DNA from 3 places in the Parabacteroides sp. 20_3 genome. Region 1 is predicted to be linked to each of the others. Evidence: riboswitches for the same ligand, from Rfam matches in the RefSeq annotation. Region 1 holds a riboswitch; each other region holds the start of a gene.
What was found. A riboswitch is a leader RNA that binds a small molecule or an ion and turns the genes downstream of it on or off. The one in region 1 is predicted to bind cobalamin.

Region 2: another riboswitch for cobalamin. It lies ahead of ACESPU_RS00200 (sirohydrochlorin cobaltochelatase); the one in region 1 lies ahead of ACESPU_RS16950 (TonB-dependent receptor).
Region 3: another riboswitch for cobalamin. It lies ahead of ACESPU_RS10365 (porin family protein); the one in region 1 lies ahead of ACESPU_RS16950 (TonB-dependent receptor).

Annotation. Positions count from the first base shown of each region.
Region 1 covers NZ_CAXSNO010000008.1:242,163-245,449, forward strand. Annotated here, with positions in the region: gene ACESPU_RS16945 (anaerobic ribonucleoside triphosphate reductase) at 1-1,497, opposite strand, end outside; cobalamin riboswitch at 1,760-1,961, shown strand; gene ACESPU_RS16950 (TonB-dependent receptor) at 2,009-3,287, shown strand, end outside.
Region 2 covers NZ_CAXSNO010000001.1:49,327-52,613, forward strand. Annotated here, with positions in the region: gene ACESPU_RS00195 (TonB-dependent siderophore receptor) at 1-684, opposite strand, end outside; gene ACESPU_RS00200 (sirohydrochlorin cobaltochelatase) at 697-1,614, opposite strand; cobalamin riboswitch at 1,742-1,939, opposite strand; gene aspT (aspartate-alanine antiporter) at 2,026-3,287, shown strand, end outside.
Region 3 covers NZ_CAXSNO010000004.1:280,485-283,771, forward strand. Annotated here, with positions in the region: gene priA (primosomal protein N') at 1-962, opposite strand, end outside; gene ACESPU_RS10365 (porin family protein) at 1,050-1,658, opposite strand; cobalamin riboswitch at 1,950-2,153, opposite strand; gene coaW (type II pantothenate kinase) at 2,173-3,027, opposite strand; gene scpA (methylmalonyl-CoA mutase) at 3,157-3,287, opposite strand, start outside.

The DNA of each region.
Region 1 (3,287 bases):
GGAAGACATCAACAACGGGAATTGCTTCGCGTAAGCGGTTTTCTGGAACTCCATACGCTCATGCAACTGACAAGCCGTAAGTTCCAGCATATGATCCAGTTTAGCGAAAAATAGGGCGATACGTTCCTCCTTGTTCTCCACCTGCATGCACTCGATAGCCAATCGCACGATATTGATCGTCGAGAAAGAGAGATTACCTCGTCCGATAGAAGTCTTTGGTCCGAAACGATTCTCGAATACACGGGTACGGCATCCCATGGTCGCTACCTCGTGGATATAGCGCTGAGGATCGTCCGCTTTCCAATCCTCGCTTTGGTTGAAGGTTGCGTCGAGATTCAAGAAGTTCGGGAAGAAACGACGGGCGGTGACCTTGCAGGCCAATTGGTAAAGATCGTAGTTACGGTCTTCCGGCAGATAGCTTACGCCTCGTTTCTTTTTCCATATCTGGATCGGGAAGATAGCGGTCTCGCCGTTACCTACGCCTCTGTAAGTGCTTTTTAATAACTCCCGGATGATACAACGACCTTCCGCCGAGGTGTCGGTTCCATAATTGATGGAGCTGAATACCACTTGGTTGCCTCCACGGGAATGGATCGTGTTCATATTATGGATAAAAGCCTCCATCGATTGGTGTACACGGCTTACCGTGCGGTTGATGGCATGTTGTATGACGCGTCTATCACCGCTTAATCCATCCAAGGTCTGTGTCTGGTAATCGTCGATAGGCTTATTATATAAGTGGGAGAAATCCTGTCCGTATAAATCCTCTAAGGTCTTTACTTCCTCGATAAAGCTATTACGTACGTAAGGAGCTAGGTAGAAGTCGAACGCCGGTATCGCCTGTCCGCCATGCATCTCGTTTTGGGCGGTCTCTAGAGAGATACAGCCAAGGATACTAGCGGTTTCGATTCGTTTAGCCGGACGTGATTCGCCATGACCGGCGGAGAACCCGTATTTTAGGATGCGATCCAACGGGTGTTGTACGCAGGTCAAGCTTTTAGTCGGATAATAATCTTTATCATGAATATGGAGATAGTTGTTTGATACGGCTTCCTTGACCTCTTCGCTCAATAAATAGTCATCGACAAACGGCTTGGTGGTCTCGCTGGAGAATTTCATCATCATGCCGGCGGGTGTATCGGCGTTCATATTCGCGTTCTCACGGGTGATGTCGTTGGATTTGATATTGATAATCTCCAAGAACATATCCCGTGTTTTCGCCTTGCGGGCTACGCTTCGCTGATTTCGGTAAGCGATATATTTCTGCGCTACGTCCTTCCGGCTACTGGCCATCAATTCCAGTTCCACGGCATCTTGAATCGCCTCTACGGTCATTTGAGGTTCTCCCTTGAATGAGATATGATCTGTGATCTGGCGAATCAGTTGCATATCTTCTCCCTTGTCTGTATGCAACATGGCTTTACGGATAGCGGTTACTATCTTCTCCTCGTTGAAGCCAACGATACGCCCGTCCCGTTTAACAACTGTCTGTATCATGATGTCGATTAATTTGTGATTGATTATGCGTGCAAAGGTATCTTATTACACTATATGATTTTCTTTTTGGAAAACTTTTTGCTGATTAAATTATGTTAAGGTGTTAATTTGCAGTGTGTTGTAAAAAGTTTTGGAAAACTTTGTGTCTTGTATGATTGCTTTTGTTTTCCTTTTTGGTGATGTGATGTGTTATAAGCTTCTCTTTGTAAAGCTTTTAAAGAACATAAGCCGGGATATATTTTTGTTTATATAAAATAATTCATACTTTTGCCCCCGTTTTGGTGATGACGTAAAACCATCCGGTTTCGTCATAAAGAGGGAATCCGGTGTGAATCCGGAGCAGTGCCCGCTACTGTAAGCTTTTGTAAAGTAGAAAACATTTCTCATACCACTGTCTGTAAAAGACGGGAAGGTCGTTTTCTACGAGGTAAGTCAGGAAACCTGCCAAGCGTTTTATTGCTGTTTTTCTCGGGGTCAGGAAAGCGGAAATATACATAATAACAAATCGTTTATGAAAAGAAAGTGTTTGTGCGCGGCTTTAGCTGTAAGTTGTGCGATAAACGTATCATTTGCGCAGGTACGTTTACAGGGTAAGGTCGTGGATGAAAGTAATGAACCAATTCCGGGCGCGAATATCCGCGTGTCGGAATCCTTGAATGGAACAACCACGGATGCCAGCGGAAAATTTGAGCTGAACCTTCCCGATGGTAGACATCGTATTCGTGTGACTTACCTTGGCTATGAGCAAGGCGTGTATCAAACGGATCACTCGGAAAAAGATGTCGTTATTAAGCTGAAAGAAAAGTATGTGAATATCGATCAAGTGGTGGTAACCGGTACCGGTTCGCATCGCCGCATGAGTAATTCCCCTATTCCCGTGAAAGTGCTTACGGGAAAAGACTTGAAAGAGGCGAGCGTAACCAATTTCCAAGATGCGATGACCAAGCTGAATCCGAGTATCGTATTTATGGAAAACGGACAGGGGGCTACGATGAATATGAACGGATTGACAGAGAAATACGTGGTTATCTTGGAAAACGGTAAGCGTTTGGCCGGCGATGATACCTATTCCCGTATCGATATGTCTAACGTAAAGCGGGTAGAGATCTTGAACGGGGCCGCTTCCGCTTTGTATGGTAGCGACGCGATCGCCGGCGTTATCAATATCATCACGGATGATTCCCGCAATAAGGTGAACGTGACGAGCAATAGCCGTTATGGTAGCAAGAACCAATTCTTGCAGTCGGTCAACGCGGACGTGAATGTAGGGAAGTTCGGTTCATATACTTCTTATCAATATCAACGGGCCGATGGTTGGCAATTAAATCCCTATACGGAGAGTAAAGGTGAGTTGGTTCCTACCAATAAGCAAGCTTCCGAGGGATTTCACCGGAACGTGATCAACCAACGTTTCACGTACGACGCTACGGATCGTTTGTCTTTTTATGTGCGTGGTACTTTCTTCGGACGTTCCAGCGATCGTCCGATGCCAATGGATAAAGTGAATACGACCAACTATGATATGAGAAAAGAGACGTTCACTTATGGGGCGGGCGCTCAATACATGATTAATAAGAACTCTTATTTGAACGCTGATTATCTGTCGGACAATCATAGTACGTATAAGGATTTCTTTGATGGAAAGAAAAGCGGAGAGAGTGATATGACGAAACGGATTCATTACCATAACTTGAATGTCAAGGGAATCTTTCGTTTGGGCAAATATAATAAGCTTTCGGCTGGTACGGAGTTCATTAAAGAGTTACTGAGTAGCGAGACGGATAACATAG
Region 2 (3,287 bases), on a different contig from region 1:
TTGCAATGCCAGATAACCGGAAAAGCGACGGTTGCCATTATCACGCCAGCCCTCTTGATCGGAAAAGTTGACATTGGCGTAATAATTGACCGGACCGACCAATTTACCGCCCATGCCAAGTGTCGCCTCTTTATTCTCGTAACTACCGTAGGCCAATCGAGCATTAACGCTCTGTTTCTCTGACGGGGATTTACGAACGATATTCAAGGTTCCACCTACGGCTGAATGTCCGTAAAGTACAGAAGCCGGTCCCTTTAATAATTCAATAGACTCGATACAGGATAGATCGGGTACGGGATAAGAGTTGTTTATTGCCGAACGTTCATCGCGGATACCGTCTATCATCATGATAGAATGATCGAAACCACGGATCGACAATTGTTGAAATGCGCCATAAGATGTTTGGAATCGTACGCCCGGCATAAAGCGTACCGCATCTTGGATATTACGGATACCTCGCAACTCCAAACTACTCGCCGTAATGCTATTAATTGAAATAGGAAGATATTTCATAGGTACGTCCAACTTCGTGATTTGTGGACGTGGCTTGCGTGCGGCGGTCGCTACGACTTCTTGAATATTGAATGTCGTATCGGCGAAATTCGTGTACTCATTCTTGTGTTGTGCCTGCATCGTACTGATACATAAGGCTGTCAACGGTAAGATTGTCAAAACTCTTTTCATGTATTTAGCATATTAGTCCTTTTCTACCGCATAAGCTTTTTTCTTGTCGACGATATCAATCATCTTATGTTTAGCCATAAAACGGGCGTGCTCGATGAAAATCTTCTGAATATCCGGATTCTGTCCCAGACCTTCCATAAATACGCTTACCTCGTAGCCTTTCTTTTCCAGTTCCTCTTTCCAATCACCGGCGATATCGTTTTTCGCATGGTCTCCAGCGACAAACATAAATGGCATTAACACGACTTTCTTCGTACCATTGGCTTTTACTTGAGCTTCCATCGTATCAAAAGAAGGATAACCTTCAATAGTTCCTACGGAATAATTCTTGAACCCCTTCTCCTTCAACATATAATCCAACATGGCATATTGGGCCGTTGCTGGAGTATAAGTGCCATGACCTACTAATAATGTAGCGCCTTCCTTCGCCCCATTTTTTATGATAGCAGCGATTACTGCCTCATAATCTTCCGGCGTATACAATAGGGGATTGCCGATTCGGATTTCCTTGAAAGAAGACTTCATGGCGGCAACGTCTTTACGTAAGGATTCCATCTCGATACCTTCGATTATATTCGTGGATTGGATCAAGATGTGCGTATAACCATCAGCCTTTAACTTTTCCAAGGCTTCGATCGGGTTTAGTTTCTCTATGCCACGAGCTTTTAAGCGGCGCATTACAATGCGAGAAGTCCATGCCTCACGCAACTCAACATCTTTGAAAGCTTCTTTCGCTTTTTGATTGATCGCGTCGATTGTCAAGGCACGGGTATCATCATGGGTTGTTCCAAAATGTACCATCAATAAAGCGGCCTTATCGCCCGGTTGTAAAGAGGCGAATAAATCGGATGCTACAAAATTCTCGCCATCGTGCGCACGACAAACTAGGCTGATGACCAGCAGGAAGAAAGATAGTAAGTGTTTCCTCATCATATGAATATATTAATAATTAGATTACATATCAATCCCACGGAGACAACGTATTATTCCGTCTCCAACATCTTTTAGATATAGGTGATATTTCTATCCTCTTAATTGCTCCTAACCCCGGGAGGAATTAATCATTACTTCGCTTGGCAGGTTTCCTGACTGGCTCGGAAAGCAACCTTCCCATCTTTCTTAAGACAGTGGCATAGCAGAACGCTTTCCTTTTCAAGAGCTTCACAGTAGCGGGCACTGTTCCGGATTCTAACCGGATTCCCTTTTATAGAGTTGTCGGTAGACAAACTCTATCACCTAAGCGGTCGCAAATTTATATAAATAATCCCGAAAAGTAACAACATCTTTCAAAGAATCCCTGTTCCAATAGCATCTTTTTTGTTTAACATCAAATAAATAGATATGGAATGGATAACTAATTTACTTCAACATTATCCGGAGCTAGCTATTTTCATAACCTTAGCTCTCGGTTTCTGGATTGGCAAGTTTAAGATAAAGAAGTTCACGCTGGGAACGGTTACCAGCGTATTATTGGTCGGTGTATTGATCGGGCAATTAAAAATCGATATAAGCGGACCGTTAAAGTCCGTCTTTTTCTTGATGTTCCTCTTCGCTGTAGGATATAGCGTTGGGCCACAGTTCTTCCGGGGATTGAAAAAGGAAGGTCTTCCTCAAATGCTTTTCGCCGCCGTCATGTGTATATTTTGTTTGATCGCTCCTTTTTTGTTAGCGAAACTTATGGGATATAACGCAGGCGAGGCCGCAGGATTATTGGCGGGCTCCCAGACGATGTCGGCAGTATTAGGAGTTGCCGAAGATACGATCGGACAGATGAATATTAGCGATACGGATAAAAGTGCTATGGTAAATGTAATGCCCGTGGCCTATGCGGTAACTTATATTTTCGGTACGGCAGGATCCGCATGGTTAGTGAGTGATATCGGGCCACGTCTTTTAGGAGGACTCGACTACGTGAAAAAAGCGTGTAAAGAGCTAGAGGCTAAAATGGGAAATAACGACGAGAGCGAGCAACCGGGCTTTATGCCAGCCGCCCGTCCGGTAACTTTCCGGGCCTATAAGATTAGTAATGAATGGTTCAAGGATGGCAAAAGCGTAAAGCAGTTGGAGGTATATTTAGACCAATTGGGACGGCATTTGTTCGTGGAGCGTGTCCGTATTAATAATGTAGTAACCGATGTTAAACCGGATTTGGTTTTACATACCGGAAATGAGGTTGTTCTAAGCGGTCGCCGGGAATTCGTGATCGGAGAGGAGAACTGGATTGGCGACGAGGTCAATGACATTGAATTGCTTGATTTTCCGGCAGAGACGTTACCCGTACTAGTGATCCATAAGGAATACGTGGGGAAAAAGATCTGCTATTTACGCAATCAATCGTTCATGCATGGTGTTAGCATCAAGTCCGTAAGGCGCGCGGGTATCAATATCCCGGTCTTGGCCGCTACGGTGATAGATTCCGGTGATATGCTGGAATTGGTAGGCATGAAATCAGAGGTAAATAAAGCGGCGACGGCTTTAGGATATCCCGATCGCCCAACCAATCAGACCGATTTGATTTTCGTGGGTATCGGTATTTTCTTAGGGGGAATTTTAGGTTCGCTCGCGATTCATTTCGGGGGTGTCCCGATTAGCCTAAGTACGAG
Region 3 (3,287 bases), on a different contig from region 1:
AAACGGACGTATATCTCGGTCTTACCACTGGAAGTCACGCCATGAAGCAAGCAGACCTCCTTCGTCTTGAAAGCCTCATGGATCTCTCCATAGGCTTTCTCTTGCGCCGGACTGAGCGGATTCGGCTCTTGCAAGCGGCAGACGGATACTTGCAAACGCCCCACCTCTTTCTCGTAACTCTCCAAGATACCCCGTTTCAGCAGACCCTCCAATACCGCAGAGGTATAACCACTGCGTTCCAATAGCTCTTTCTTGGAAAGCTCCTTCGATAAAGCAGGATTTAACGTATGGCTTAAATCCAAGAAGCTGACCAACAGAAGCTCTTGCTTCTTCGCTCGTTTCAAATCCTCGAACACCGCCTGTAATTTCGTCTCATCCCGGTAAGCCTCGGCCAAACGGATAAACGCCTGTGTCTTTGGAACGAATCCTCGCTTTAGCTCCTCGCTCACCTCGACCGCCCCTTTCACCATCAAGGAAGAGACGATCGGGACAACATTTCGGAGACCGGTCTTCTTCTCCAACTCCGAGATCGTCAATTTCAAAACCCCGCTAAAGGCATCCAGTACCGCTTGCTCGTTCGGGCGCAAGGGGGCGGTGGCCTCGAAATCCTCATTATAAGTAACCGCCGTCTCGCTTTCCAACTTTAAGCCGGAAGGCAAGGCCGCCTTATACACGTCGCCCAGCTTACATATATAATAAGAAGATATCCATTTCCAGAAACGGAGTTGCGGACGGCGGAGCACCGGCGTGGCATCCAGCAAAGCGTAGATCTCCTTCGTCTCAAAATCGGATACCGGTTCCCGGTCGTGTACCTCCATGACGATAGCCGTATAATATCGTTTCTTCCCGAAATGCACGATCACCCGGCAACCGGGAATCACGGCTCTCTCCAGATCTTCGGGTATCCGATAGGTATAGCTATTCTCCAAAGGAAGGGGAAGTATGACGTCCGCGTATTTCATTCAAACAGGTGTTTCATTACGAGCCCAAAAATAACAAAAAAGGCCGGACTTCTAAAGCCCAGCCTCTCTCATTTTATTTTCACCTATTTAGAACAAGATCGCTGCCGTGATAGACCATCCACGGTTCTTTCCGGCACCGTCGGAGAGGTTCACCTTCTCAATGCTATAGTTATCAGTCAGTCCCAGACCATAATTGAAACCCACCTGCAAGTGACTGATCAGTTCCACGCCGGCACCGAAGTTAAAACCTGCGCTGAAATTCTTCGCCTTCACCTGATCCGCTACGGAACCCGGGATATCCCAAAATTTATCACCGCCTACACGGAAACCGATATACGGACCGGCTGCCAAATACGCCTTGACGATCGGTAAACCGAATTTCCATTTCAAGTTGACCGGAACATCGATATAATCCGTCTTCATCGAAGTCTTAACCCCGCCAGCCGAGGTCGTCTCCAAACCTTTTTGCGAATACAACACCGCCGCATCGATCCCGACACCGACCAACGGTAAGGTCGTCTCGATCATCGGACCCACTTGAAAGCCGGTTACATTATCCGCTTTCAACACGTCCGAGTTGAAATGAACAGACGATATATTCACACCTCCCTTGATACCGAATTTAAGCTGAGCGTTCGCCGGAAGCGCCATCAACGCTAGCAAGGCAACCATAACAAGTCCCACAATTTTCTTCATATTCATACTTCTTTTGTTAATTACTCGTTGCAAATAAACGCACTTTTCTAATAATAAACAAATATTCTCTATAGAGTGTTCACGGAATACCCCAGTCCTTTAAACGCAAAGAAAGCATGCATCTTACACACGGAGCTCATCCCGTCGGTCAGATTCATGCTTCTTTCCCTAATTATTATGGCAAAATAATTATCCGAAACCATGAGACGACTTGATAAGAAAACCTTGGATAAAGAATAGTAAAAACCGGATACGGTTCTTGCGTTCTCTTCCGGCCTTTCCTCGAAGCCGTCGAAAATATACACGCCTTGCAGGTCTTCTGACTTACTTCCGGTCTTAAGCGCCTTCCCATTCACTTGAATGAACAGTGGCAACAGTATTGCTCAACCCGTTTATGAAGCTTACAGCAGCGGGACTGTCCGGGATTCTCACCCGATTCCCTTTTAATCCCTATCCGGCGATTGCCGAAAGGGAACAAAGCATGTAGCAAAGATACATAAAGTTTTGATGTAGCCTAACACTTTCCACAAAAAATATCCTTATATTCCCGGTTCCTGATATAGCATAAAGCCGCCCCGATAGCCGTGCGATACTCGGCATACTCCGGTATCTTGAAATGGACATCGCACATCTCCTCCAGACGGGGGAAAATATCCGGGCATTGTGGCAAGCGAGTCAGGTTACCGATCAATACGATATTCTTGATATCGCCATTTAACGAGGCGAAAACAGCTCCTTGTCCGATGGTCTGCAAGACCATATGAACGATACCGAGAGCGATATCCTCAACCTTAGCGTTCGCGTCCGCTTTTCCGAAAATAGAGGCTGTCACGTCCAGCGGCAGGCCGGGTAGCGGATGCGGCGTAATATCCCGGATATGCAAGTCGATATCATTCAAGGAACCGTGCTCGGCCAAAGACGCTATTTGGTGAAAGTCATGCGTTTTCAATAATAGCTTAGACAAGCCGAGGATTGTTCCGCCACCGATACCCAATCCCCCGATATGCTCGATCGTGGAGCCTTGTACCTTGACAAAGGAGGTACCCGTTCCCATGCTGACCACCAATAGACTGTCCAGTCCCGTATTATATTGCGCCCCTAGCCCATTCGCAAGGAACTCATCCGTCTTCGCAGTTGGTAAGCCATATAAAGGTTGATCGATATAAGCACTACCTACACCTGTCAAGATCACTTTCTCTATATTCGAGAGCGAGATGTTATTATCATAAATATATTTACCGAAGGCCCCGAATAAAGAGGTTACCGGATCGGTAGCTTTCACGAACATCGGGTTCTTGATCTTCTTATCCTCCACGCCGACGATCTTGGTCGTGCTACCTCCCACATCTATACCTATAACGATTCCCATGATTCTTTCCCTTTTTAATTGAATAATCGCTACAAAAGTACATAAACCCGCATACAATACTAAAAAAGGCCGGACAAAATCAATTGTCCAGCCTCTCTTTATTTAAAAACCGTAAGGTCTAAACTCCATTTATTCGCCTAACAAGATCTCAAGGATCTGGCAAGCTGCCTTCGATACGGAAGTACCCGGGCCAAAGATAGCGGCAACGCCAGCCTTATACAAGAAATCATAGTCTTGAGCCGGGATTACACCTCCAGCAA